Regions from separate parts of the Variovorax sp. 10N432 genome, predicted to be linked through region 1. Evidence: riboswitches for the same ligand, from Rfam matches in the RefSeq annotation. Region 1 holds a riboswitch; the other holds the start of a gene.

Region 1 (14,133 bases):
CAGCATCGGCTGGGCCAGGCCGGCGATGGTCGAATAGACCGGCGTCAGCGCCTCGGGCAGCGCGGTGCCGGCGGCCTTGACGGCCGGGTGCATCATCTGGCGTCCGAGGAAGCCGCCGCGCACCTCGCCGCGCACCCGCACCCGGGCGCCGACCGCCAGCTGCTTCTGCTGCGAAGGGTAGAAATTGAAGAAGCGCAGCTGGCAGGTGTCGCTGCCGTCGTCGACGGTCACGATCAGCTGCCGACGGGGGCGAAACACGACCTCGCTGTCGGTCACCACCGCCTCGATCTGCGCGCTCTCCCCGTCGCGCACGTCGGCCAGCCGGACGATCCGGGTCTCGTCCTCGTAGCGCATCGGCAGGTAGAGGGCGAAATCGATGTCGCGCACCAGGCCGAGCTTGCGCAGCGCCCGCTGCACCACGCTCAGGCCGGTGCCGGGCGCGGCGGCGGGCTTTTCGGGCGGCGGAGACTTGGGCAAGGCGGACATGGGACAATTCTGCCCGGCTCCTCGCCGCCCTCCCTTTTTCCCATGCCTCCTTGGCACGGGCCCGTCCGGCCCTCAAGCACCATGCGCGCCTTCACGCTCTCCGATTTCGATTTCGACCTGCCGCCCGAACTGGTGGCCCAGCATCCCGCCAGCGAACGCAGCGCCTCGCGCCTGCTCGACGGCACCGGCTCGCCGGCCGTCGACCGCATCTTCAACCAGCTGCCCTCGCTGCTGCGCGCCGGCGACCTGCTGGTGTTCAACGACACCCGCGTCGTCAAGGCGCGCCTGTTCGGCGAGAAGCCCACCGGCGGCAAGCTCGAACTGCTGGTGGAGCGCGTGCTGCAGGGCGCCGAGGTGGTGGCCCACATGAAGGTCAGCAAGAAGCCGCCGGTCGGCACCACGCTGGCGATGGCGGGCGGCTTCGCGGCCACCTTGCTGGGCCGCTGGCCCGAGGAGGACGGCGCGCTGTTCCGCTTCCGCTTCGACAGCCCCGCGGGCGAAGACCCCTACGCGCTGATGGCGCGCTGCGGCCACGTGCCGCTGCCGCCCTACATCACCCACACCGACTCGGCCGACGACGAGAGCCGCTACCAGACGGTGTTCGCGCGCGTGCCCGGCGCGGTCGCGGCACCCACCGCGGCGCTGCACTTCGACGCCGCGCTGCTGGCTGCGCTGGAGGCGCGCGGCGTGCAGCGCGCCAACGTCACGCTGCATGTGGGCGCCGGCACCTTCCAGCCGGTCAAGACCGAGGACATCGCCCAGCACCAGATGCATGCCGAGCGCTACGAGGTGCCCGAGGCGACGCAGCAGGCGATCGCCGAGTGCAAGGCGCGCGGCGGCCGCGTGGTCGCGGTCGGCACCACCACCGTGCGCACGCTCGAGTCGTGGGCGAAGAGCGGCGAGGCCGCGGGCGACACCCGGATCTTCATCACGCCGGGCTTCGCCTTCGCGCACGTCGACCTGCTGGTCACCAACTTCCACCTGCCCAAGAGCACGCTGATGATGCTGGTCAGCGCTTTCGCCGGCTACGAGCGCGTGATGGCGCTGTACGCCCACGCGATCCGCGAGAACTACCGCTTCTTCAGCTACGGCGACGCGATGCTGCTCGCAAGAACCCCTACTGCACCATGCTGAACTTCGAACTCCTCGCCACCGACCCGACCAGCCACGCGCGCCGCGGCACCCTCAAGCTCAATCACGGCGTGGTGCAGACGCCGATCTTCATGCCGGTCGGCACCTACGGCACCGTCAAGGGCGTGATGCCGCGCAGCCTGCACGAGATGGGCGCCCAGATCATCCTCGGCAACACCTTCCATCTCTGGATGCGGCCCGGCCTCGACGTCATGGCGGCCTTCGGCGGCCTGCACCAGTTCGAGAAGTGGGACAAGCCGATCCTCACCGACTCGGGCGGCTTCCAGGTCTGGTCGCTGGGCGCGATGCGCAAGATCAGCGAGGAAGGCGTCCGCTTCGCATCGCCGGTCAACGGCGACAAGCTGTTTCTCACGCCCGAGGTCTCGATGCAGATCCAGACCATCCTGAACAGCGACATCGTGATGCAGTTCGACGAATGCACGCCCTACGACGTCGACGGCCACGTCACGACCGAGGCCGAAGCGCGCAAGTCGATGGAACTCAGCCTGCGCTGGGCCAGGCGCTGCCAGTCCGAATTCGCGCGGCTGGACAACCCCAACGCCCTGTTCGGCATCGTCCAGGGCGGCATGTTCGAGAACCTGCGCGAGGAATCGCTGGCGCAGCTGGTCGAGATGGACTTCCCGGGCTATGCGATCGGCGGCGTCAGCGTCGGCGAGCCCAAGGACGAGATGCTGCGGATCATGGCGCACACGCCGCACAAGCTGCCGGCCCACAAGCCGCGCTACCTGATGGGCGTCGGCACGCCCGAGGACCTGGTCGAAGGCGTGGCGCAGGGCGTCGACATGTTCGATTGCGTGATGCCGACCCGCAACGCGCGCAACGGCACGCTGTTCTCGCGCTATGGCGACCTGAAGATGCGCAACGCCCGCCACAAGAGCGATCCGCAGCCGATCGACGCCAGCTGCACCTGCCACGCCTGCGCCGGCGCTTCCGGCGTGCCGTGGGAGGCCGGCGGCCGCGACGGCTTCAGCCGCGCCTACCTGCACCATCTCGACCGCTGCGGTGAGATGCTGGGCCCGATGCTGACCACCATCCACAACCTGCACTACTACCTGAACCTGATGCGCGAGATCCGCGAGGCGCTCGATGCCGGCACCTTTGCCGAATTCCGCGTCCGCTTCAAGGCGGACCGGGCGCGCGGGATCTAGGCCCGCCGGATTTACGCGCGGCGCAGGGTCCACGACCCCGACAACGTCTGGCCCGGCGCCAGCACCGCGCCGCCGATCTCCCGCGGCCCATGCCGCCCCGCCAGGTTGACCGCATCGGTGCACTGGCTCACCGGCTCGGCGCAGAAGTGGTCGCCGCCGCGCGGGCAATAGAGAACGAAGAAGTCCAGCGGCGCATCGGCCGCCAGCACCAGCACGCGCGCGGCATCGGGCCACTCGATCCGGGTCTCGCGCTGCCAGCCCGTGAAGTTGTTGTCGAGATCCAGTTCCGACAGCAGCACGCCCTCGCGCAGCCGCGAGACCTCGGCGCCGGCTTCGAGCGACACCGGCATCACCTCGGCGTCGGCCCGCCACATGGCCGCGGTATCGGCCCGCAGCCGCGTGCCGCGACGGTGCGGGAAGTACGGGTGGTGGCCGATGCCGGCGGGCATCGGCGCCGAATCCCGGTTGGTCAAGGCCACCGTGCAGCGCAGCCCCGCGGGATCGAGCTCGAACAGCTGCGAGGCCTCGAAGTCCCAGGGCCATTGCCCGTCGGCCTCGCGGGCCAGCCCGAGGCGGGCCCGCGCCGGACCGGCCTCGGCCACCTGCCAGGGCCGCAGCCAGCCCAACCCGTGCAGCGCATGCTTGCCCGACGGCCGCGCCGGGTGGCCGGCGGCCAGGGCGATCTCGCGGTCGCCGAAATGCGCCCGGCTGTCGCGGATGCGGTTGCACCACGGCAGCAACGGGAAGCTGCCCATCGCGAAGGGATCGCCGCGCGCCAGGTCTTCGGGCGTGGCCGGCCGCAGCCAGTCGAGCCGCTCGTCGCCGTGCTGCTCGTGCAGCGCCGCGATGGCACCGCCGACGCGCGGCGCCAGCCGCAGCCGCATCGCGCCGGCGGCCAGTTCAACCAGGCCCGCGGGGCTGGCTGCGCCTGTCTGCTCATCACTCATTTGGAAGGCACCTCGTCAAGCGTTGCGGACGCCGGCTATTTTCGGCCACGCGGGTGGCGGGCGACACGCGGGGAGGTCAGAATTTGCCCATGACCACATCGACTTCCCCGGCCCCATCGGCCATCTACCCTTCGCTGGCCGGACGCACCGTCTTCATTTCCGGCGGTGCCTCCGGCATCGGCGAGGGCCTGGTGCGCGCCTTCCATGCGCAGGGCGCCCGGGTCGGCTTCTGCGACCTCGACGTCGCGGCCGGCACGGCGCTGGCGCAGCAGCTCGGCGGCGGCAACGCGCCCCTGTTCCTTGAATGCGACGTCACCGACGTGGCCGCGCTCGCGGCCGCCATCGGGGCGGTGCGCGCGCGCTTCGGCCCGATCCAGGTGCTGCTGAACAACGCCGCCAACGACCGCCGGCACCAGATGGCCGACGTCACGAGCGAGGATTTCGACCGCCTGGTCGCGGTCAACTTCAAGCACCAGTTCTTCGCCGCCCAGGCGGTGGCCGACGACATGCGCGCGCTCGGCGGCGGCTCGATCATCAACTTCGGCTCGATCAGCTGGATGATCAAGGGCGCCGGCTATCCGGTCTACCAGGCCTGCAAGTCGGCCGCCCGCGGACTGACGCGCTCGCTGGCGCGCGACCTGGGCAAGGCCAACATCCGCGTCAACACGATCGTGCCGGGCTGGGTCATGACCGAGCGCCAGCTGCGGCTATGGGTCAAGCCCGAGTCGCACGCCGAGATCGACGCCGCCCAATGCCTGCCCGGCCGCGTGATGGCCGAGGACATCGCCGCCATGGCGCTGTTCCTGGCCGCCGACGATTCGAAGATGTGCAGCGCCCAGGACTACGTGGTGGACGCCGGCTGGACCTGAAGCGGCCCCGGCAGCGCCGTGGCGTCTGGCGCGGCAGAGGTCCCGCAGGCATGGCAGAACTTGGCGAAGGCGCTCTTGCGCGCGTCGCAGGCCCGGCAGTGGTCGAACAGGCCGATGCCGCAGTGCGGGCAGAAATCGATCTCGGTGTTCTTGAGGTCGACCGGACGCTCGCAGCCCGGGCACACGCTCTTGGCCAGCCGAGCCAGCGCGGTGTCGTAGCTCAGCTCGTTGCGGCGCACGGTCTCCGGCTGGGCCTCGGCCAGCTTCTGCCGTGCCAGGTAGCGGTTGAGTGCCAGGATGGCGTAGCGCCCGACCAGCACCGTCACCACGATCCCCACCACATAGCGCACGTAGCCGCCATAGCTTGGCAGGTAAGGCACGAGTTCGACGAAGAAGGCGAACAGCGCGAAGTAGATGAAGCCCCAGACGAAGGGCCACCAGGTGCTCTTGCGCTTCTTCGCGAACAGCCAGCCGGCGACCACCAGCAACGGCAGCGTGAGCGCCAGCCGGTAAAGGAACACCCGCAATTCGACCTTGTGGTTCTCGGCCTCGAGCCGTTTGCGTGCTTCTTCCTCGAGCAGCGCCAGCTGCTGCTGGGCCCGCTGCCGCGACTGCCGGGCGTCGAGCGCGATCTGGCGCTGCGCCACCACGCCGCGCTCGGCCTCGTCCTCCTTCGCCTTCAAGGCGTCGAGCGCCCTGGTGCGGGCGATCAGCTCGGTGTCCTGGTCGGGCTGGGCGGTGGCGCGGCGGGTGGCGAGCCAGTTGCCGAAGGTCTCGCGCGCCGCCCGGCTGGCCTGCTGGGCCGTGACCAGCTTGAGTTCGGCCTGCTCGCGCTCGCGCCCGGCCTGCTGCTCGCTGCGCTCGGCATCGCGCACCGTGGTGCGCAGCGGGTCGGCCGCCGCGCGGTCGATGAAATCATCGAGCTCGATCCGGTGCTCGACCCGGGGCAGGTCGCCGACGATCGTGCTACCGAGCCCGACCAGGAAGCTGGCGAACACAATCGCCACCACCCACAGGCCGCGGCGAAACCACTTTTCGGACAGGCGCAGTGCCTTGCTCATTGCAATCTTCCTCTGTTGAAGGGGGGTTGAATCGGGCCGGCTGATTCTGGACGACGGCCGCCTCCGGCCTGCGCTCCATCGGGAACACGAAGACGCCGGCCGCGATCACGGCGGCGGCCGTCAGCCCGCCCTGCAGCGCCAGCCGCAGCAGGTGCTGCGAGCGCGGCACCCGCTCCCGGTACTCCCGCTCGTAAGGACCGAAATTGGTGATCTGGCGGCTCACCACGGGCTCCCGCCCGGCGTGATGAGGTGGGTGCAGGCGGCGCAGGCGGCCACCAGGAATGTCAGCAGATACAGCTTCATGGAATTCTTCTCGTCCGCCGTTGAAAGTGGGCGGATCATGGTCCGGCCATCGGACGCCCCGGGTCCATTCCTTCGGTGGTGCCGATACCCTGCGCCGCCGGTATCGCTATTCGATACCAAGCGGCGTCCGGCGGCCGGCCAGCAGGTCGGCGCGCGTGAAAGGCCGCTCGATCCCTGCCAGCCGCACGGCGATTTTCTCGAGCAGGCTCTGGGTCGGCGCCGGCGTGCCGGGCTGCAGGAAGAACAGGGGGGTCGCCAGGCTCAGCAGCACCAGCACCCAGCTCACGCGGGGGTGCGGCATGCGATGCTGCCACCAGAGGAAGGTGGCGCTGACGCCCACGCCGAGCGCGTAGCCGGCGATGACTTCCGACCACGAATGGGCGTCGAGCGCCAGCCGGGTGGCGCCGATGAAGGCGGCGAACAGCCAGCCGAAAACGGCCGCCGCGACCCGCGCGCGGTGCCCCTGGCGCGAGACCGCCAGCCAGCAGGCCACGGGCCAGACGCTGGCGGCGATCGCCGTGTGGCCGCTGAAGCCCGTGAAATCGAGCCGGGCGCTGCCGATGCCCCAGCCGAGGAAGGCGATCTTCGACGCGGCGATCAGGCTGCCGCCGAAGCCGAACAGCAGGATCCACAGCCACGCCAGCGGCCGGGTGGGGCTGCGAATTCCGAGCCAGACGCCGATCCAGAGCGAGGCCGGCAGCAGGAAGCCGCTGTCACCGAACCAGGTGATCGCGTGCAGGAGATCGTGCAAATGGGGCATCGGCGGGGCGTCAGGTGCCGAGAAGCACGCTGACGCGCCGCTGAAGGGATTCGGGCTGCACCTCGGCGCGGGGCATCGCGCTGCCGACGCGGAGCCCGACGCGGCTGAAGAGGCCGCGCCGGAACGGCCGCACCATCGCCACCTGCTGGCCGTCGCGCTGCTCGATCCGGCTGAAGTAGGAGCCCCAGAGATTGGTCAGCGCCATCGGCACCACCGGCGGCTCCATGCCTTCGGCGCGCGCGGCCTCGATGATCTTCATCACGCCGCCCTTGAAGGGCTGCAGGCTGCCGTCGCGCGTGATCGCGCCCTCGGGAAAGATCGCCAGCAAGTCGCCCTCGCGCAGCACCTGAACGGCGTCGGCGAAGGCCTGCTCGTAGGCCGCCGGGTCTTCCTTCTGGGGCGCGATCGGGATCGCCTTGGCGAGCCGGAACAGCCAGCCGAGCACCGGCACGCGGAAGATCCGGTGGTCCATGATGAAGCGGATCGGGCGCGGGCTGGCGGCCATGAGCAGCACCGCATCGATGAAGCTGACGTGGTTGCAGACCAGCACCGCGGCGCCCTCCTCCGGAATGTGCTCCTGGCCCTGGATGTCGAAGCGGTAGACGAAGCGCGACAGCACCCAGGCCACGAAACGCAGCAGGTACTCGGGAACCAGCATGAAGATGTAGAAGGCGACCACGGCGTTGGCGATGCCGGTGAACAGGAAGATCTGCGGGATCGTGAAGCCGGCCTTGAGCAGCACCCCGGCGATGACCGAGCTGGCGATCATGAAGAGCGCGTTCAGGATGTTGTTCGCCGCGATGATGCGGGCCCGGTGGGTGGGCTGGCTGCGCATCTGGATCAGCGCATACATCGGCACGCTGTAGAGCCCGGCGAACAGCGACAGCAGGCCCAGGTCGGCCATCACGCGCCAGTGCGCCGGCTGGGCCGTGAAGGTGCCCAGCCCCATCTGCGCGGCGGCCGGCAGCCCCCGCGAGGCGAAGTACAGGTCGATCGCGAACACGCTCATGCCGATCGCACCGAGCGGCACCAGGCCGATCTCGACCTGGCGGCGGCTGAGCGTCTCGCACAGCAGCGAGCCGGCGCCGATGCCGACCGAGAACACCACCAGCAGCAGCGAGGCCACCTGCTCGTCGCCGTGCAGCACCTCCTTGGCGAAGCTCGGGAACTGGGCCAGGAAGACCGCGCCGAAGAACCACATCCACGAGATGCCCAGCAGCGAGCGGAACACCACCACGTTGCCATGCGCCAGCTTCAGGTTGCGCCAGGTCTCGCTGACCGGGTTCCAGTTGATCTTCAGGCCCGGGTCGATGGCCGGCGCCGGCGGGATCGCCTGCGCCACCGCGCGGCCGGCCAGCGCCAGCAGCAGGCAGGCCACGGCCACCGTCGCATGGCCGACCTGCGGCAGGGCCACCAGCAGCCCGCCGGCCACCTGGCCGAGCAGGATGGCGACGAAGGTGCCCATCTCGACCATGCCGTTGCCGCCGGTCAGTTCGCGTGGCGCCAGCACCTGCGGCAGATAGGCGAACTTGACCGGGCCGAACAGGGTCGAGTGCAGCCCCATCAGGAAGACGCAGGCGAGCAGCACCCCGGCGTCGGCCCGCAGGAAGCCCCAGGCCGCGATCGCCATGATCGCGATCTCGAGGTTCTTGACGAAGCGGATCATCTTCGTCTTGTCGTGCTTGTCGGTGAGCTGTCCCGCGGTGGCGGAAAACAGCAGGAAAGGCAGGATGAACAGCGCCCCGATCGCCAGCCCGGCCATCGCCGGGGGCATCCAGGCCAGCTGCAGCTGGTAGGTCACCATCACCGTGAAGGCGAACTTGAACAGGTTGTCGTTGGCGGCACCGGCGAACTGGGTCCAGAAAAAGGGCGCGAAGCGCCGCTGCCGCAACAGCGCGAACTGGTTGGCGTGGCCTTCGGGCAGGCGGGTGGAGGCAGCTTCGGTGGTGGGCGTCATGTTTCAGGTGGAGGCGGCGGAGCGCGTTCGCAGGGAAGCGGCGTGCGAATTGTGCCGCAGCGTCCGCCGCCCCATCACCTGCAGGGCGTGCAGCACCGGCAGCGCCGCCAGGGCCGCCGTCAGGTGCTTCAGGCTGTGGCCCGACACCAGGTGCCGGGTGGCCTCGAAGATGGCGTGGTCCGCGAGCTCGAACAGCTTCGCCAGGGCATAGAAGAACACCACCCAGCCGAGCTTGAGGCCGATCGCCCCCGCTACCGGCCGACACAGCGCCAGCGCCAGCACCAGTGCCATGCCGCCGAACTGCACCACGGCCCAAGGCAAGGCGTTGCCGTACTTTTGGCAGACCGCCGCCGCCAGCAGCCCGCCCCCGAGCGTGAACCAGGCGGCCGGCCAGCCGGCGCGGGCGCTGACCCGTTCGCAGACCGCGAAGCCGACCAGGCCCGAGAAGGCCACCGCCATGCCGGCGCGGTCCGCGGCCAGCCGCAGGTCGTCGGGCTGCAGGTGATAGAAGGCCGAGCCGAGCGCGGTCAGGATCAGGCCGGCGAAGAACATCCAGGCGCAGTCCAGCGCATTGAAGGGCGGCAGCGCGAGCGCCTGGGGCAGCGGCGCGGCGTCCTGCAGCCGCTCGTGGGCACGGTCCAGCCAATGCAGCCAGCGCAGGCCCCAGATGCCCAGCACCGCGAAAGGCAGGTTGCTCAGCACGTCCATGGCGTTCGGCAGCGTGCGCCAGGACTGGCCATCGGCGAAGGGCGCGCCGCCCAGCGCCGGGGCCGCGACCGAGGGCCCGAGCACCGCGGCGCTGACCAGCAGCAGGGCCAGCGCGAGCAGGGAATGTTCACGACGGGTGAGCGACGGCAGGGACGGCAGGGACATGGCAGGCTCCGATGGGTGCGCGTGGGAGCTGAATCTAGGTTGTCAACCCACCGGCCGGCATCGAGAATCGATACGGAGCACTTTTTCACCACTTCGGGTATCAATCCGCAATACTTCCTCCGCCCATGAGTACCACTGTCGACCTGGTCAATGCCCTCAAGAACGAGCTCAAGTCCGCCCACATGACCTATGCCGACCTGGCCAAGTCGCTGGACATGGCCGAGTCCAGCGTCAAGCGGATGCTGGCCAAGGGCGACATGCCGCTGACCCGGGTCGACGCCATCTGCCGGGCCCTGAAGATCGACTTCGCCGAACTGGCACGCCGGGTGGCCGACGCCCAGCCGCTGCTCAAGGAGCTCACGCTCGAACAGGAAAAGGCCGTGGTCAAGGACAAGAAGCTGCTGCTGCTGGCGATCTGCGTGCTGAGCCAGTGGACGCTGGAGCAGATCGTCGGCGCCTACCGGATCACCGAGGCCGAGTGCATCGGCCACCTGGCCCAGCTGGACCGCATCGGCATCATCGAGCTGCGGCCGCTGAACCGCTACCGGCTCAAGCTCGCCAAGACCTTTCGCTGGCGGCCGCACGGGCCGGTGATGGACTTCTTCCGCGAGAACGTGGTGCTCGACTACTACCGCGGCGGCTTCGACGGCCCGGCCGAAGGGCTGCTGCTGGTGCACGGATCGATCAGCAAGTCGCTGGCGCCGGCCTTCCTCGACCGGCTCCAGCGGGTGGCGCAGGACTTCGCCCAGCAGCACCAGACCGACCAGAAGCTGTCGCCCAAGGAGCGCGAGGGCTACACGCTGCTGCTGGGCATGCGCAACTGGGAGTTCGAACTGTTCACCCGCCTGCGCCGGGCCTGAAAACACACGAAACCGGTTTCTTCTGTAAGATTCGCCCAGCAGAAAAGCGGACGCATCCGTCCCACCGATGGCGCAATCTCCCATGAACGCTCAGGTGAACCGCCCCCGCAGCGGTTCAGACACTGCCTTATTCGTGATCAATCGCCGACTGGAGAGTCACCACGCCACGTGGTGCACCGAAGGAGCAAACCCGTTGCCGGTCGCAGCGCGGTGAAACTCTCAGGTAACAGAGACAGGGGGAGCGGCATTCTGAACCCCGGGTCTTGCCGCTTGCCACAGTAAGCGCTAACGCCCGCCGTTCATGCCCTCCCACAAGGATTCGGACATGCGCGTGGTTGTACTTGGCGCCGGCTTGCTCGGCGTGACTTCGGCCTATTACCTGCAACAGCTGGGCCACGAAGTGATCGTGGTGGATCGGCACGCGACACCAGCGGCCAAGGCGCGCGGCGTCGCTGCCGCCCGTCCCGGCGCGGCGACTGCGACCGCGCCGCCGAAGCGGCGCGGCAAGAAGCTCTCGACACTGCGCAGCCGCATCCGCCGCGGCTTTGCCCGCCTGATCGACCGCGCCGTCGGCACGCCGCCGAAGCGCGATCCGCTCGATCACCTGGTGCGCCTGGCCGCCTACAGCCGCAAGAGCGCGCGCCTCCTGGGCGACGAAACCGGCGTGCCGCACGGCGCCCGCACGGCCGGCCTCATGAACCTGTTCACCGACCCCGAGGCCTTTCGGACCCGGATGGCGAACGCCACCCACTGGTCGGGGCTGGGCTGCGAGGAGCGGCTGCTGTCGGTCGACGAGGCCATCGGCCTGGAACCGGCGCTGGCGGCCATGCGCAGCAAGCTGGTCGGGGCCACCTACGCGCAAGAGGATCCGGCGCGCGACCCGGCCCAGTTCGCCGCCGGCCTGGTCTTCCTGTGCCGCGCCGCCGGGGTGCGCTTCATGACCCGCCACACGGTGGTCGCGCTCAAGGAGCAGGACGGTCGCATCGACCATGTCGAGTTGCTCGATGGCGCCGGCCGGACCACCACCTTGCGCGGCCAGGCCTACGTGCTGGCGCTGGGTGCGGCCAGCGTGCCGCACGCGGAAGACCTCGGCATCGACATGCCGCTGCGCTTCGTGCGCGAATACATCGTCACGATGCCGATCCTGGATCCCGCCATGGCGCCGCGCATCGCGCTGCGCGACCGCCAGGGCAAGCTGCGTATCGTGCGGATCGAAACCCCGGCCGGCGACCAGTTGCGGATCCACGCGATCGTGATGGCCGGACTCGACGAGGAGGCCGAACCCGACTCCGACCGCTTCCAGGCGATCGTGCGCCGCACCGAGATGCTGCTGCCCGGCGTGGCCGACGCCAGCCGGGCCAGCTTCGACACGGCGATGCACGCGGTCAGCACCAACCGGCTGCCGATGATCGGCAAGACCCGGCTGCCCAACCTGTTCCTGAACACCGCGCCCGGCACCCGCACCTGGATCCACGCCTGCGGCGCCGGCAAGTCGATCGCGCGCATCGTCAGCGGCCTGCGGCCCGAACTCGACTTCGCGTTCCGGCGCCCTTAGAATCCGCCCACTGCAGGAGAGCGGGCCCACGGGCCCCACCGAAGGCGCAAACTCCCATAAACGCTCAGGTCGGCCCACGTGATGGGCCTGTACTGCACCAACTGTCAAAGCCGTCTGGAGAGCCATCGCGCCCGCGCGTGATGCACCGAAGGAGCAAACCCGCTGCGGGCGCAGCGGGTGAATCTCTCAGGTACCGAGGACAGGGGGAGCGGCAACTTGGACTTCCGGTCCGGTTGCCTTCGTTCCCGTCGGCAATCCGAACCGTCGCGTCCGAGCGCTGCAACCTTCAAGGGTTCTCGATATGCGCGTGATCGTTCTTGGCGCCGGCCTGCTCGGCGTGACCTCGGCCTACTACCTCCAGCAACTCGGCCACGAAGTGACCGTCATCGACCGCCAGGCCACGCCGGCGGCGGAAACCAGCTTCGCCAACGGCGGCCAGATTTCGGTCAGCCATGCCGAGCCCTGGGCCAATCCGGGCGCGCCGCTCAAGGTGCTGCAATGGCTGGGCAAGGAAGACGCCCCCCTGCTGTTCCGCATCCGCGCCGACATGCGCCAGTGGCTCTGGGGCCTGCAGTTCCTGCGCGAATGCACGCCGGCACGCACGCGCCACAACATCGAGCAGATCGTGCGCCTGGGCACCTACAGCCGCGACACGCTGCAGCAGCTGCGGCGCGACACCGGCCTGGCCTACGACCAGCGCACCCAGGGCATCCTGCACTTCTACACGACGCAAAAGGAGTTCGACGCCGCGCTGGCGCCAGCCGAGCAGATGCGCGCGCTCGGCTGCGACCGGCGCGTGATTTCGGCCGACGAGGCGGTGAAGCTCGAGCCCGCGCTGGCCCACATCCGCCCGCAGCTGGCCGGTGCGACCTACACGGCGGAAGACGAATCGGGCGATGCCAACCGCTTCGCGCGCGAGCTGGTCAAGCTGGCCGAGACGGCCGGCGTGCGCTTTCTCATGAGCCACACGGTGACCGCGCTGCGCGAGGCCGGCGGCACCATCGACCATGTCGAGGCGACCGACAGCGAAGGCCGCTTCCAGCGCATCCGCGGCGATGCCTTCGTGCTGGCGATGGGCTCGCTGAGCCCGCTCTATGCGGCGCCGCTGGGCATCCGGCTGCCGATCTATCCGGCCAAGGGCTATTCGGTCACGATGCCGGTCAAGGACGCGTCCAGGGCGCACCAGGTCTCGCTGACCGACGACGAGTTCAAGCTGGTGTTCTCGCGCTACACCTCGGCCGGCGGCGACCGGCTGCGGATCGCCGGCACCGCCGAGCTCAACGGCTACGACCGCGACCTGAACCGGGTGCGCTGCGAGGCGATCGTGCGGCGCGTCGAGCAATTGTTCCCCGGTGCCGGCGACGCATCCGAAGCACAGTTCTGGACCGGACTGCGCCCGGCGACGCCGAGCAACGTGCCGCTGATCGGCGCCACCCGGCTGCCGAACCTGTTCCTGAACACCGGCCACGGCACGCTGGGCTGGACCCACGCCTGCGGCTCGGGCAAGTCGATCGCGCGGATCGTGAGCGGGCTGAAGCCGGAAGTCGATTTTGCGTTCACCGGGCTGCGCGCCGCGGCTCAATCCCCCGCGGTGAAGACGGTCAGCACGCCGGTGTAGCCGTAGAGGTGATTGCGGGCGATCTCGCCGGCGGCGAAAAAGCCGACCAGCGGGACGTCGCCGAGGGCATGGCGCACGATCTGCAGCTCGGCACCGGGCGCGCCGAAATGCGGGCCGCCGCGGCCCGAACAGCTGACGTAGATGGCGCCCGCGATGCGGCGCGCCGGATGCGGCGCGGCCTCGGCCTCGCCGGCCGCGACTTCGCGCGCGGTGGCGAGCGTCTGCTCCTGCGGCTCCAGCTCCTCGCGGATCTCCGCGCAGACGCGCATCAGGTCGGCCCGCGCGGCCTGCGCGTTGCGGCGGCAGAAGCTCAGGCGCATCCCGGCCTCGGCGTTGTCGGCGATCGCCACGCCGCGACGCGTCGGGTCGAGGCCGATGATGTGGCGCACCCGGACGTCGGCGCCGAGATCGCCGGTGCGCCGGACGCCGTCGCTGCCGGCCTCGACCAGTCCGACCAGGGTGGCGCGGACCGCGTCGATCGCCTGCTCGGGGGCATCGAGCGAGACCCGCAGGTCGGCCAGCAGCACGTCGAGCGCGGGCTGGC
Region 2 (14,133 bases), on a different contig from region 1:
ACCAAGGCGATGCTGATCGTCTCCCACAACATCGAGGAAGCGGTGCTGATGGCCGACCGGGTGCTGATCTTCGCCGCCGACCCGGGCCGCGTGCGCGCCGAGCTGCCGATCCGGCTGGCACGGCCGCGCGACGTCGACAGCCTCGAAGTGAGGGCGCTGATCGACGAGGCCTACGCGCTGATGACGGCCAGTGCGCCGGTGGCCGGCCGCGCAACCGAGGAGCCGGTGCGCATGCACCTGGGCGACCGGCTGCCCGATGCCGACATCGGCCGCATGGAAGCCCTGCTCGAAATGCTGGTGGAAGACGGCCGCGAAGGCCGTGCCGACCTGCCGCAGCTGGCCGAAGAGGCCGAGCTCACCGACCACGACCTGCTGCCGCTGGCGCAGGCGCTGGCGCTGCTGGGTTTCGCGCAACTGGCGGATGGCGACCTGCACTTGACCGAACTGGGCCGCCACTACGTCGCGGGTGCGCACACGCTGCGTCAGCAGCTGCTGGGCCAGCAGCTGCTGGCCCACGTGCCGCTCGCGGCCCACATCCGCCACAGCCTGGAGCAGGCGCCCGCGGGCGAATTGCCGCAGGAGCCTTTCCTCGATCTGCTGGAAGAAAGCCTGGACCGCGCGACCGCCGAACGGGTGCTGCGGACCGCGATCGAATGGGGCCGCTACGGCGAGGTGTTCGAGTTCGATCTGCGGACCGGACAAATTCATTTGCCGGCTGGTGAAGAACAGGAAAAAAATGCTCTATAATCGAAGGCTTCGCGGGAGTAGCTCAGTTGGTAGAGCGCAACCTTGCCAAGGTTGAGGTCGAGAGTTCGAGACTCTTCTCCCGCTCCAGATTTTTGGAAATTTTGAGAATTTTGGATACGCGAAGCATCACAGCCGGTCAACCGGTTTGTTCGATGCAGGAAGCCACCCGACGGGTGGCTTTTTTTTCGTCTGGCGAACGTCAGCTCCGCTGCGCGGCCACGCTGCGCCACGCGATCTCGTCCATCTCGGCGACCCACGCCGCATCGTCGGGCGTGCCGCTGCCCAAGCCCCGCAGAAGGCGATAGCGCCGCCCGCCCCAGGCGGCGGTCAAGAGGGCGTGGACGGTCGCGTCCGTGGGTGGATCGGGCAACCCGCAGGCGGCGAAGGCCTGCAGCCAGCGGGTCGCCAGTTCGTCGTACACGCGCAGGTGATGCTTGGGCTCGGCCACGCGGTGTTCGAGCAGCAGCATGCCCTGATCGAAGGCCGGCAGGCCGTCGAGCCGGCTGTCGCAAGTGATGCGCACCAGTCGCGCGATGCGCTCGCGCGCAGCCAGTGCGGCCGTGGGCGGCGCGACGACGTCGGCGTCGAGCCGCCGCAGCAGGGCTTCGACGCAGTGGCGAACGTAGCCGGAGAGCAGCGCCTCCTTATCCGGGAAGTAGTCGTACAGCGTGCCGACCGCGATGCCGGTTTCGAGGGCCACGGCGCGGGTCGTCACGCCATCCCAGCCCTCGGCCTCCCAAATCCGAACAAAGGCGTCGTAGATGGCCTGCACGGTGAACTTGCCGCGGGCCTGCGTCGGGCGTTTCAGGGGCTTGGAGCGAGGTGCGGCGGCCGGCGCCTTTTTTCCGAACCCGCGGCTGGAGGGAGGGCGATACATTTTTCGGCAAGGGGATCGGCCCCGAATCACCTGAGGCCAGACATGAACGACGCTTTCACTTTAACCCGTCTCGAAACCCGCAAGGACGCGCTCGGCACCACCCGCCTGCGCAGCGCTCCGGACGCCGGCACGCTGGCGCCCGGCGAGGTGCTGCTGCGCATCGACCGCTTCTCGCTCACCACCAACAACATCACCTATGCGGCCTTCGGCGACGCCATGATGAAGTACTGGTCGTTCTTTCCGACCGGTGACGAGGCCTGGGGCCACATGCCGGCCTGGGGCTTTGCCGACGTGGTGGCCTCGACGGTCGAAGGCGTCGCGGTCGGCGAACGCTTCTACGGCTACTTCCCGATCGCCAGCCACCTGCGCATGACGCCGGTGCGGGTGACCGGGCGCGGCTTCTACGACGGCGCGCCGCACCGCAGCGAACTGGTCTCCGCCTACAACCAGTACATGCGCTGCAGCCACGATGCCGGCTACGACCGGGCGCTCGAGGACTACCAGATGCTGGTGCGGCCGCTGTTCATCACCTCGTTCATGCTGGCGGATTTCCTCGAGGACAACGCCTTCTTCGGCGCCCGGCAGGTGGTCGTGTCCAGCGCCTCGAGCAAGACCGCCTACGGCACGGCCTTCTGTCTGCGCCGGAACGAAGGGCGCAGCCTGGTCGCGCTGACTTCGCCGCGCAACCGCGGCTTCGTCGAGAACCTCGGCTGCTACGACCAGGTGCTTTCCTATGACAGCGCGGTGCGTCTGCCCGCCGAGGTGCCGACGCTTTATGTCGACTTCGCCGGCGACGACGACCTGCGCGCCACGGTCCACCACCATTTCGGTGCGGCCCTGGTCTACGACTGCTATGCGGGCTCGGCGCAGAAGACCGCCTTCCTGGCCGAATCGCCATTGCCGGGCCCGAAACCCTTGCTCTACTTCGCGCCGGTGCAGATCCGCAAGCGCAACGCCGACTGGGGCCCGCAGGAAGTGAACCGGCGCTTCAACGAGGCGCAGGGCCGCTTCATCGCCGAGCTGAGCCGGCCGGGCAATCGCTGGATGACGCTGGCGCAGAGCCAGGGCTTCGAGGCCGCGCAGCAGGTGATCGCCGACCTGCACGCGGGCCGCGTCGACCCGCGCACTGCGCACGTGGTGCGGCTGGGCTGAGGCGCGACACGCCTACATCTCGTCGATCTGCGTGCTGCGCGTCTGCTCCTGCGCCGCCAGCGAGTAGCGCTCGCGCGTCTTCACGTAGAAGCTGGCCCCGAAGCGGCCGACCGGAAAGTAGTGCTGCAGCCGCACGCGCCAGGCGTCGGTATCGATCAGCTCGTCGCGCGCGTGCATCCAGCGCACCTGGCCGATGAAGATCTGCCGACTGGCGGTCTCCAGCGTCTCCCAGAGCGTGCACTCGAACGCCACCGGCGCCTCGGCGATGCGCGGTGGCTTCACGGCCCGGCTCGGCAGCGGCGTGAAGCCCACCACATCGAGCTCGCTCACGTGCGGCGGGTGGCGGTCGCCGCAGCGGTGCATCTGCTCGGCGATGTCCTCGTCGGCCAGGTGGACCACGAACTCGCCGGTGCGCACGATGTTGGCGGCCGTGTCCTTGAGCGCGTTGTCCTGCAGCCGGTTGACGCTGATCATGACGATGGGCGGCTCCTCGCCGAGCATGTTGAACATGCTGAAGGGCGCGGCGTTGACGACGCCGTCGGCGCCGAGGGTGGTGACCAGGGCGATCGGGCGTGGCACGATCAGGCTCGCCATGAGCTTGTAGCGCTGGTATTCGGTGAGAGCGGAAAAGTCGATGTCCATTCGGATTCCTTGACGGTCACAGGGCGTTACGGCACGAGGCGCCGGCGTGGTTTCCAATGGACCGCATGCAACGCCCGTGATTCAAAGGAGGATTCGACCATGCCCGAAAGGGACCCAGCAGATTTCAGGCCAGCGCGCGAGTCCTCGGTCTGGACCTTGGTCGTCGTCGTGGTGGTGATTCTCGCCGCTGCCTTCGGCTGGTGGCGATGGTCCCTGCAGAAGGAGCCGCCGCCGGCGCCACCTGCCGCCAGCGCACCGCCCCCGCCCGACCGGCCCGCCGACGCGCCAGCCCCGGCCCCGGTCGCGACCGGCCCGCAGAACCTGGTCGATGCCCTGGCCCAGCCCGATGCGGCACTGCCGGCCCTGAACGACGCCGACGGCCGCGTCGCTGCGGCGCTCAACGAGCTGCTGGGGAAGAAGGCGGTGGCCTCCTTCCTCGACACCAGCGGCTTCGTGCGCCACTTCGTCGCCACCGTCGACAACCTGCCGCGCGCACAGGCCTCGTCGCGCATGTGGCCGACCCAGCGCGCGCCCAAGGCCTTCGAGGTCCAGGGCAACGGCGAGGTCAAGACCATCGGGATCGACAACGCCAGCCGCTACACGCCATTCGTGCTGTTCGCCGAATCGGTCGACAGCGCCCGGGCGGCGGCGCTCTATGCCCGGCTCTATCCGCTGTTCCAGCAGGCCTACGAAGAGCTGGGTTACCCGAACCGATATTTCAACGACCGCCTCGTCGCCGTGATCGACCACCTGCTGCAGGCCCCGGAACCCCAGGGCCCGGTGCAGGTGAAGCTGACCGAAGTGAAGGGCGAGATGGCGGGCGGGCAGCCCTGGGTCAGCTACGAATTCGTCGATCCGAAGCTCGAATCGCTCTCGGCCGGCCAGAAGATGCTGGTGCGCATGGGTCCAGTCAACGAGCGCCGCATGAAGGCCAAGCTCAAGGAACTGCGGGCCCAGGTCGCGACCGGGGCGGTGGCGAAGAAGTAGCGCGTCAGCCGTCCGCGGCGCTCCGCGCGCGCGCCAGCAGCAGCTTGCGCTCGCGCGCGTTGCGCGTGAGTTCAGCGGCCCGCTTGAATTCCTCGCAGGCCTCGGCATGCCGTCCCAGCCTGGCCAGCAGGTCGCCGCGCACGCTCGGCAGCAGGTGGTAGCCCTGCAGCTGCGGCGCCGATCGCAGCGCGTCGACGTGCTCGAGCCCGACCGCCGGGCCGAAGGCCATCGACAGCGCGACCGCCCGGTTCAGTTCGACGATCGGCGACGGCGCGAGCTGGGCCAATGCCTCGTAGAGCGCCGCGATGCGAGGCCAATCGGTCTGCGCTGCCTCCTGCGCGCGAGCGTGGCAGGCGGCGATGGCGGCCTGCAGGGCGTAGGGGCCGAGCGCGCCGCCGAGCTGCTCCGCCCGTGCCAGCGCCGCCAGTCCGCGACCGATCAGCAGCCGATCCCAGCGGGCGCGGTTCTGCGCCAGCAGCAGCACCGGTTCGCCATCGGCATCGACCCGCGCGGCGGCCCGCGAGGCCTGGATCTCCATCAGCGCGACCAGGCCATGCACCTCCGGCGCGTCGGGCATCAGTTCGGCCAGGATGCGCCCCAGGCGCAAGGCTTCGTCGCACAGCGCGGGCCGCATCCAGTCCTCGCCGGCGGTGGCTGCGTAGCCTTCGTTGAACACCAGGTAGATGACTTCGAGCACCGAGGACAGGCGGGCGCCGAGCTCTGGCCCGCGCGGCGCCTCGAAGGGCACGCGGGCGGCGGCCAGCGTCCGCTTGGCGCGCACGATGCGCTGTGCGATCGTGGATTCGGGCACCAGGAAGGAGCGCGCGATCTCGTCGGTGGTGAGCCCGCCCAGCAGGCGCAGGGTCAGGGCGACCCGGGCTTCCGGCGACAGCACCGGATGGCAGGCCGTGAACACCAGCCGCAGCAGGTCGTCGCCGACCTGGTCGTCGAGGGCGGCGTCGACCGCGTCGGCGAAGTCCGCGGCGGCGATGGCGTGCCTGGCATCGATCTCGCGGGCGATCTCGCCTTCCTTGTGGGCGTGCAGCGTGCGCTTGCGCAGGAGGTCGATCGCGCGGTGCTTGGCGGCCGCCGTCAGCCAGGCGGCGGGATTCTCGGGGATGCCTTCGCGCGGCCATTGCTCGAGGGCCGCGAGCAGCGCGTCCTGCGCCAGTTCCTCGGCCAGGCCGACGTCGCGCACCCGGCGCGCCAGCGCGCCGATGATGCGGGCCGACTCGATGCGCCAGACGGCGTTGATCGTGCGGTGCGTCTCGGTCGCGTCCATGCGCCGTCGTCTCAATCGCGGGCCGCGGCGCGTTCGCGCAGATGCGCTTCCTGCTCGCGGATCTCGGGCGCGAACTCGGCACCGAAGTCTTCCGCCTCGTAGACCTGGCGCAGCTCCAGCGCGACCTTGCCGTGGCCGTCGATCGGCGGCCAGCGCTTGACCCATTCGAGCGCCTCCTCGCGTGATCCGACCTGGATCAGGGTGAAGCCGGCAACCAGTTCCTTGGTCTCGGCGAAGGGCCCGTCGACCACCGTCGGCTTGCCGCCTGCGAACTGGATGCGGGCGCCGCCGCTGGCACTGGGCTTGAGGCCCATGCCGTCGAGCATCACGCCGGCATCGATCATCGCCTTGTTGTAGGCCATCATGTCGCTGACCAGTTGTGCGGTCGGCATGGCGCCGGCCTCGGTCTCGGCGTCGGCCTTGCGGATGATCATGAACTTCATGGTCGTGCCTCCATCGGTGCGTTCAAGGCCGCTTCGAGCGGGCCGCGTCGAACACCCGCTTTTCCTGCTCGCGCAGCTCGGGCGTGAGCGCGGCGCCGAAATCGTCCATCTCGAACACCTGGCGCAGCTCGAGTTCGACGCCATCGTCGAAGGGAGCGCGGCGCAGCCATTCGAGTGCTTCCTCTTTCGATCGCACCTGCCAGAGCCAGAAGCCGGCGATCAGCTCCTTGGTCTCGCTGAAGGGGCCGTCGATGACGGTGCGCTCCTTGCCGGAGAAGCGCATGCGCGCGCCCTTCGAGCTCGGGTGCAGGCCTTCGCCGGCGAGCAGCACGCCGGCCTTGACCAGCGCCTCGTTGTAGTTGCCCATGTCGGTCAGCAGCTGCTGGCTCGGCATCACGCCGGCTTCGGATTCCTTGCTGGCCTTGACGATCACCATGAATCGCATGTCCTTGCTCCTTCGGTTGCGAGGCCGGCGGGCTGCCGGGCTCTCCAGGACGTCGAAGCAGCGGAGGCGAAATCGACAGCCCGCAGGCCGTCGATTGAAAAAATATGTATCTCGCCTCAGCCGTTGGCGTAGGCGTCCACCGGCACGCAGCTGCAGAACAGGTTGCGATCGCCGTGGACGTTGTCGACCCGCCCGATCGGCGGCCAGTACTTGGTCTGCCGGAGGCTGGCCAGCGGGAAGGCGCCGAGCTCGCGCGAGTAGGGGCGCGTCCATTCGCTGCCGAGCAGGCTGGCCGCGGTGTGCGGGGCGTTGCGCAGCGGGTTGTCCTCCTTCGGCCAGATGCCTTCCTCGATGCGGCGGATCTCGCCCCGGATCGCGATCATGGCGTCGATGAAGCGGTCGAGCTCGGCCAGCGGTTCGCTTTCGGTCGGCTCGACCATCAGCGTGCCGGGCACCGGGAAGCTCAAGGTCGGCGCATGGAAGCCGTAGTCGATCAGCCGCTTGGCGACATCCTCGGCGCTGACGCCGCTGGCGTCCTTGAGCGGACGCAGGTCGAGGATGCACTCGTGCGCCACGTGGCCATTGGGGCTCGCGTAGAGGGTCGGGAAGTGGTCCTTGAGCCGGGCGCTGATGTAGTTGGCGCTCAGGATCGCGGTCTCGGTCGCGGCCTGCAGGCCCTTGGCGCCCATCATGCGGCAATACATCCAGCTGATCGGCAGCACCGCGGCATTGCCCAGCGGCGCCGCCGACACCGCGCCGACCGCGCCGTTGGACGCCAGTCCGCCGGTCGCATGGCCCGGCAGGTAGGGCACCAGGTCCTCGACCACGCAGACCGGGCCGACACCCGGCCCGCCGCCGCCGTGCGGGATGCAGAAGGTCTTGTGCAGGTTCAGGTGGCTCACGTCGCCGCCGAACTCGCCCGGCGCCGCCACGCCGACCAGCGCATTCATGTTGGCGCCGTCGACATAGACCCGGCCGCCGTGCGCGTGCACGATCTCGCAGAGCTCCTTGACGCGGGTCTCGAAGACGCCGTGGGTGCTGGGGTAGGTGATCATCACGGCGGCCAGCGTGTCGCGATGCTGCTCGCAGGCGCGCGCCAGGTCGTCGATGTCGACATTGCCTTCGGCGTCGCAGCCGGTCACCACCACCTTCATGCCCACCATGTGGGCGCTGGCCGGATTGGTGCCGTGGGCGGAAGACGGGATCAGGCAGACGTTGCGGTGCGCTTCGCCCCGGGCCTCGTGGAAGGCCTTGATCGCGAGCAGGCCCGCGTACTCGCCCTGCGATCCGGCGTTGGGCTGCAGGCTGATGCCCGCATAGCCGGTCGCCTCGCAGAGCCAGGCGCGCAGCTGGGCATCGAGCTGCGCATAGCCCAGCAGCTGGTCGGCCGGCGCGAACGGATGGATGTTCGCGAACTCGGGCCAGGTGATCGGGATCATCTCGCTGGTCGCGTTGAGCTTCATGGTGCAGCTGCCGAGCGGGATCATGCTGCGGTCGAGCGCCAGGTCCTTGTCGCTCAGGCTGCGGATGTAGCGCAGCATCGCGGTCTCGCTCTTGTGGGTGTTGAACACCGGATGCGCCAGGAAGCCGCTGGTGCGGCGCAGGCCCTCGGGAATGCGGATGCTCACCGTGGCGGCGATGGCGTCGAAGTCGGGTCCGCGCGTGCCTTCGGTCGCGAACAGGCCCCACAGCATCTCGACGTCGGCGCGCGTGGTGGTCTCGTCGAGCGACAGGCCCAGATGCTGCTGCAGGCGACAGCGCAGGTTGACGCCCGCCGCCTCGGCGCGTTCGTGGATGGCTTGGGTGTCCTCGCCGGTGCGGATGGTGAGCGAATCGAAGGCGGTGTCGTTGACCAGTTCGCGGCCCATCTGCTCCAGGCCCTGTGCGAGCACCGCCGTCAGCAGGCTCACCCGCTGCGCGATGCGGCGCAGCCCTTCGGGTCCGTGGTAGACCGCGTACATGCTGGCGACCACCGCCGGCAGCACCTGCGCGGTGCAGATGTTCGAGGTTGCCTTCTCGCGCCGGATGTGCTGCTCGCGCGTCTGCAGCGCGAGCCGATAGGCCGGCTGGCCGTGGGCGTCGACGCTGACGCCGACCAGCCGGCCGGGCAGCGAGCGCTTGAACTCGTCGCGGCAGGCCAGGTAGGCCGCATGCGGGCCGCCGTTGCACATCGGCATGCCGAAGCGCTGCGTGGTGCCGCAGACGATGTCGGCGTCCCACTCGCCGGGCGGCGCCAGCAGGGTCAGGGCCAGCAGGTCGGCGGCGACGCAGAAGGCCGCCTGGCACTGGTGGGCGTGGCCTGCCAGCGGACGCAGATCGTGCACGTGGCCGGTGGTGGAAGGGTATTGCGCCAGGGCGCCGAAGAAGCCGCCGCTGGCCATCAGCAGCGGCAGCGGCTCGGTGGCGGTGCTGACCTTGACCACGATGCCGAGCGGCGCTGCCCGGGTGCGCAGCACCTCGATGGTCTGAGGATGGCAGTCGCCCGAGACCAGGAACACGTTGCTCTTGCTCTTGACGCTGCGCCGCGCCAGCGTCATCGCCTCGGCCGCGGCGGTGGCCTCGTCGAGCATCGAGGCGTTGGCGATCGCCATGCCCGTCAGGTCGCAGACCATGGTCTGGAAATTGACCAGCGCCTCCATGCGGCCCTGCGAGATCTCGGCCTGGTAGGGCGTATAGGCGGTGTACCAGGCGGGGTTCTCGAGTACGTTGCGCAGGATCACGCCCGGCGTGTGGGTGCCGTAGTAGCCCTGGCCGATGAAGCTCTTCGCCACCTTGTTCTTCGCCGCGATCGCCTTGAGTTCGGCCAGCGCGTCGGCCTCGGTGATCGGCGCCGGCAGCCGCATCGGCCGGCTGCGGCGGATCGCCGGGGGCACGATGCCGTCGATCAGTTCGGCGCGCGTGGTCGAACCGATGGCCGCGAGCATCGCCGGCTCGTCTTCGGCCTCGATGCCGATGTGGCGGGCGATGAATTCTTCGGCGTTCTGCAGTTCGCGCAGCGAGGGATGGGAAGGCACGGGCGTCGGCATGGAGGGCTCGGGTGGTGGGCGTGGGAATCAGTTGTCGGCGGAGAACTTCTCGTAGGCGGTTTCATCGAGCAGCGGCTCGAGCTGGGCCGGCTCGCTCACCCGCACCTTGAAGAACCAGCCTCCGTCCATCGGCGCACTGTTGGCCAGCGAGGGATCGGCGCGCAGGTCTTCGTTGACTTCGATGATTTCGCCGGAGACCGGCATGAAGACGTCGGCCGCGGCCTTGACCGATTCGACGACACCCGCGACCTCGCCCTGGGCAAATTTCTTGCCGACTTCGGGCAGGTCGACGAAGACCACGTCGCCGAGCGCGTCCTGTGCATGCACCGTGATGCCGACGGTGACCAGTGCCGCGTCGGCTTCCTGCCGCACCCACTCGTGGTCCTTGGTGTATTTGATGGTCATGGGGAAAACTCCTTGGAAAAAAGGCTGGCTTGGAGAAATTGGGGAAATTGGAGAAGAGGGGCGTCAGCCGCGGTAGTACCGGGCCGGCACGAAGGGCAGCGTGCTGACTTCCATCGGCACCGGCTTGCCCCGCACCATGGCCTGCAGCCGGGTGCCCGGTTCGGCATAGGCCAGCGCGACGTAGCCCATGGCGACCGGCCGGTCGACGCTGGGGCCCAGCAGGCCGCTGGTGACCTGGCCGATGGGCAGGCCCTCGAAGGATTCCAGCACCGTGCCCTCGCGCACCGGCACGCGCTCCAGCGCGACCAGGCCGACGCGCTGGCGCTTCAGCGTCTCGTGGTCGAGGTGGCCGGCGGTGCCGCTGGCGGCCGTGAGTTGGGCCAGCACCCTGGCCGCGCCCGGAAAACCGCCTTCGCGTGCGCCGCCGCTGCGCCGGACCTTCTGGATCGCCCAGTTCAGCGCCGCTTCGACCGGCGTCGTGCTTTCGTCGATGTCGTTGCCGTAGAGGCAGAGGCCGGCCTCGAGCCGCAGCGAATTGCGGGCCCCCAGGCCGATCGGCTGGACCTCGGGCTGGGCCAGCAGCAGCCGGGCCAGTGCCTCGGCGTCCTTGGCCGCGACCGAAATCTCGAAACCATCTTCGCCGGTGTAGCCGCTGCGCGTGGCGAAGGCCTCGATGCCGCCGATGCGGACCGGGCCGCCGGTCATGAAGACGAAGCGCTCGATGCCCGGCGACAGCCGCGCCAGCACGGCCGCGGCCTGCGGACCCTGGAGCGCGAGCAGCGCGTGGTCGGGCATCGGCTGGACCTGGCAGCGCTGCCCGATCCGGGCCTTGATATGGGCGATGTCGGCCGCCTTGCAGGCGCCGTTGACGATCACGAACAGCGAGTCGTTGCCTTCGTTGAAGAACATCAGGTCGTCGAGGATGCCGCCCTGGTCGTTCAGCAGCAGGCCGTAGCGCTGCTTGCCCGGCGCCAGGCCGATCACGTCGACCGGCATCAGGCTCTCGAAGGCGGCGGCCGCATCGGGCCCCACCAGGCGCAGCTGGCCCATGTGGGAGATGTCGAACAGGCCGGCGGCTGCGCGGGTGTGCTTGTGCTCGGCCATCAGGCCGGCGGGGTATTGCACCGGCATGGTGTAGCCCGCAAAGGGCACCATGCGGGCGCCGAGCTCCAGGTGCAGGCCGTGGAGCGGGGTCTTCAGCAGTACGTCGGATGCGGCGGCCAAGGGCGGTTCTCCAAAGGGGCAGTGCTTGTTCCATGACGAGAAGCCATGGGCCACCCCTGCTGTCCGCTTTACCTGAGAGATTCGCCCCACGATCGGGGTTTGCTCCTTCGGTGGGCGGCACGGCACGCCTGGCGCGCCGAACCACCTCTCTCCAGCAAGGAAACGCCCGGATCCGGGCGTCTTGTCAGTCCTTTTGCCTGAGCGTTCGGGCCCTTGTTTGGGGGGACCTGCGCCTTCGGCGGCCCCACCGCGGCGGGACGCTCTCCTGACCGGGGAAGTGTAAGGGAATCGGGAGCCGGCCGGCGACTTCAGTGCACCGGCGATGCCGGAAGCAGTTTCTCGATGCGCTCGCGGATCGCCTCGGCGCGCGCGGCGCCCGCCGCCTGCTCGATCTCGCCGAGCATCGCGCGGGCGGTGACCAGCATCGAATCGCGGTCGCGCGCCTCGCGCAGCGCTTCGCGGAAGCGCTCGGCCAGCACCGGGTCGCGGCGCACGAACATGCGCTCGCAGAGGTCGAACAGGAACATGCGGGTGGTGGCCAGCGAGGGCTTGCCGTCGAAGATGTCGGCCGCGACCGGTGCCGCTTCGATCACTTCGACCGGTTCGACCGCTTCGACCTGGCGCCCCTGCAGGAAGCCCTCCTGCAGCAGGTGGCGCGCCACCCGGCCGGCTTCCTCGCGGCCGCCGAACAGGGCGCCGAAATCGGTCAGCGAGCGCTGGCCGTCGGCCATCAGCAGCAGGGCGCGCTCGCGCTGCCCCAGCGTGCGGCGGCCGGGCTGGAGTTCGTGGCGCGCCTTGTCGGTCTTGGTGAGGAACATGGGATGCTGCGGCGTTGCGGTGGGCAAGCGCCGCAGCATGGGCCCTGCGCGTGACGGCTTCGTGAAACCGCCCGCGCCGGCGCTACTTGGCGTAGACCAGGTCGCGCAATCCGAGCGAGATGCCGGGCACGTACGTGACCACCATCAGGCAGGCCAGGATCACCAGCACGAAGGGGATCAGGTAGGGAACGATCCGGTCCAGCGAGATGCGCGCCACCGTGCAGGCCGCGAACAGGTTGACGCCGAAGGGCGGGGTGATCATGCCCAGTGCCAGGTTGACCACCATCACCAGCCCGAAGTGCACCGGATCGATGCCGAAGTGCTGCGCCACCGGCGCCAGGATCGGCGCCAGCACGATGATCGCCGCGCTGGTCTCGATGAACATGCCGATCACGAACAGCGCCGCATTGACGCCGAGCAGGAACATCGCCGGCGACTGCAGCACCTCCTGCAGCCAGCGGCCGATCGCGTCGGGCACGCCGGCACGCGTGATCAGGAAGGCGAACAGGCCGGCGTTGGCGATGATGAACATGATCACCGACGAGGACACCACCGACTTGCGCAGCACCGCATAGAGCTCGGCCGGCCGGATCTCGCGATAGATCAGCGTGCCGACGATCAGCGCGTAGAGCACCGCCACCGCCGACGCCTCGGTGGGCGTGAAGATGCCGCCGTAGATGCCGCCGAGGATGATCACCGGCATCAGCAAGGCCCAGCCCGCACGCCAGGTGGCGGTGCCGACGCTGAGCCGGCCTTCGCCGTCGTTCTTGCCCAGCCCCTTGAACTTGCAATAGACATAGACGAAGGCCATCAGCGCCAGGCTGATCAGGATGCCCGGGCCGAAACCGGCGATGAACAGCTCGCCGATCGAGACCTCGGCGCTGACGCCGTACAGGATCATCGGGATCGAGGGCGGGATGATCACGCCCAGCTCGGCGCTGGTGGCCTGCAGCGCGGCCGCGTAGCCGACCGGGTAGCCGTGCTTGATAAGCGCCGGGATCAGGATCGCGCCGATGGCGAAGGTGGTCGCCACCGAGGAGCCCGACACCGCGGCGAAGATCATGCAGGTCAGCACGCAGGTCATCGGCAGGCCGCCCTGCACCCCACCCACGAGGCTCTTGGCGAAGTCGACGAGCCGGCGCGAGATGCCGCCGGTTTCCATCAGGTTGCCGGCCAGGATGAAGAAGGGGATGGCGGCGAGCGGAAACTTGTTGATCGCGTTGAACATCTCCTTGACGGAGATCAGCATGTTCGCGTTGGAGGCCTGGATGCCGAGGATCGAAGCCAGGCCGATCGAGACGGCGACGGAGATGGTGAGTGCGAAGCACACCACCATCGTGATGATCATGACGGGCGTCATTGGGCGGTTTCCAGTTCGTTGCGCTTCGGGTCGATCAGGTTGGCGACGATGCCGATCACGCAGAACAGGCCGCCCACGGGGAGCGCCACGTAGGCCCAGAACATCGAGATCGATTCGAGGCCGGCCATCGACTGCACGCTGCCGCGCTGCGCGTAGTCCCAGCCCCACCAGATGATGACTGCGATCAGGCTCAGCGCGGCCAGGCACACGACCCAGTCGAGCACCCGGCGGACCTTCGGCGGGCTCCAGCGGTAGAGCACGTCGACGCTGACCATCGCACCCTGGCGAAAGGCCGTCGGGATGCCCATGAAGACCATCCAGATCAGGCTGATGCGGATCAGGATCTCGGACCATTCGGCCGGTTGTTCGAGCACGAAGCGGGTGATGATCTGGAACACGCCGAGCGATGAGGCGACCACCAGCATGAAGCAGGCGATCGCCATCGCCAGGCCGGTGGTCCAGCGGTCGAGTGCGAGGAAAGCGGATTTCATAGGGGAATCAGGGAATCGAACGAAAAAGCGCCCGCCAGTGAGACTGAGCGGGCGCGCGCTGCCGCGACCACGTCGCGGCCGCGGATGGCATCACTTGACGTCGCGGATCTTGTCGAGGTTGGCCTTGCCGAACTGCTTCTCGAAGTCGGCGTTGACCGGCGCCAGCGCGGCGACGAACTTGGCCTTGTCGACGTTGTCGATCACGGTCATGCCCTTGGCGCGCAGGTCGGCCAC

What was found. A riboswitch is a leader RNA that binds a small molecule or an ion and turns the genes downstream of it on or off. The one in region 1 is predicted to bind glycine.
Region 2: it holds a riboswitch for glycine, as region 1 does, so the genes downstream of both, gcvT (glycine cleavage system aminomethyltransferase GcvT) here and AC1DF3_RS23240 (D-amino acid dehydrogenase) in region 1, are expected to answer to the same signal.

What each region holds. Positions count from the first base shown of each region.
Region 1 is NZ_JBFTHX010000022.1:8,401-22,533, reverse strand. Features, by position in the region: gene recG (ATP-dependent DNA helicase RecG) at 1-486, opposite strand, end outside; gene queA (tRNA preQ1(34) S-adenosylmethionine ribosyltransferase-isomerase QueA) at 568-1,620, shown strand; gene tgt (tRNA guanosine(34) transglycosylase Tgt) at 1,614-2,786, shown strand; gene AC1DF3_RS23285 (aldose 1-epimerase) at 2,798-3,733, opposite strand; gene AC1DF3_RS23280 (SDR family NAD(P)-dependent oxidoreductase) at 3,823-4,602, shown strand; gene AC1DF3_RS23275 (serine endopeptidase) at 4,575-5,663, opposite strand; gene AC1DF3_RS23270 (hypothetical protein) at 5,883-6,005, opposite strand; gene AC1DF3_RS23265 (phosphatase PAP2 family protein) at 6,073-6,726, opposite strand; gene AC1DF3_RS23260 (MFS transporter) at 6,737-8,683, opposite strand; gene AC1DF3_RS23255 (hypothetical protein) at 8,687-9,556, opposite strand; gene AC1DF3_RS23250 (helix-turn-helix domain-containing protein) at 9,682-10,416, shown strand; glycine riboswitch at 10,555-10,662, shown strand; gene AC1DF3_RS23245 (FAD-dependent oxidoreductase) at 10,742-11,971, shown strand; glycine riboswitch at 11,975-12,060, shown strand; glycine riboswitch at 12,076-12,184, shown strand; gene AC1DF3_RS23240 (D-amino acid dehydrogenase) at 12,273-13,589, shown strand; gene AC1DF3_RS23235 (FIST signal transduction protein) at 13,550-14,133, opposite strand, start outside.
Region 2 is NZ_JBFTHX010000009.1:182,128-196,260, reverse strand. Features, by position in the region: gene AC1DF3_RS13645 (ABC transporter ATP-binding protein) at 1-747, shown strand, start outside; tRNA gene AC1DF3_RS13640 (tRNA-Gly) at 759-834, shown strand; gene AC1DF3_RS13635 (TetR/AcrR family transcriptional regulator) at 947-1,624, opposite strand; gene AC1DF3_RS13630 (DUF2855 family protein) at 1,667-2,776, shown strand; gene AC1DF3_RS13625 (flavin reductase family protein) at 2,789-3,418, opposite strand; gene AC1DF3_RS13620 (DUF3014 domain-containing protein) at 3,518-4,405, shown strand; gene AC1DF3_RS13615 (RNA polymerase sigma factor) at 4,410-5,687, opposite strand; gene AC1DF3_RS13610 (YciI family protein) at 5,699-6,130, opposite strand; gene AC1DF3_RS13605 (YciI family protein) at 6,153-6,575, opposite strand; gene gcvP (aminomethyl-transferring glycine dehydrogenase) at 6,692-9,601, opposite strand; gene gcvH (glycine cleavage system protein GcvH) at 9,629-10,006, opposite strand; gene gcvT (glycine cleavage system aminomethyltransferase GcvT) at 10,070-11,230, opposite strand; glycine riboswitch at 11,280-11,395, opposite strand; glycine riboswitch at 11,406-11,508, opposite strand; gene AC1DF3_RS13585 (hypothetical protein) at 11,539-12,048, opposite strand; gene AC1DF3_RS13580 (TRAP transporter large permease) at 12,131-13,408, opposite strand; gene AC1DF3_RS13575 (TRAP transporter small permease) at 13,405-13,899, opposite strand; gene AC1DF3_RS13570 (TRAP transporter substrate-binding protein) at 13,990-14,133, opposite strand, start outside.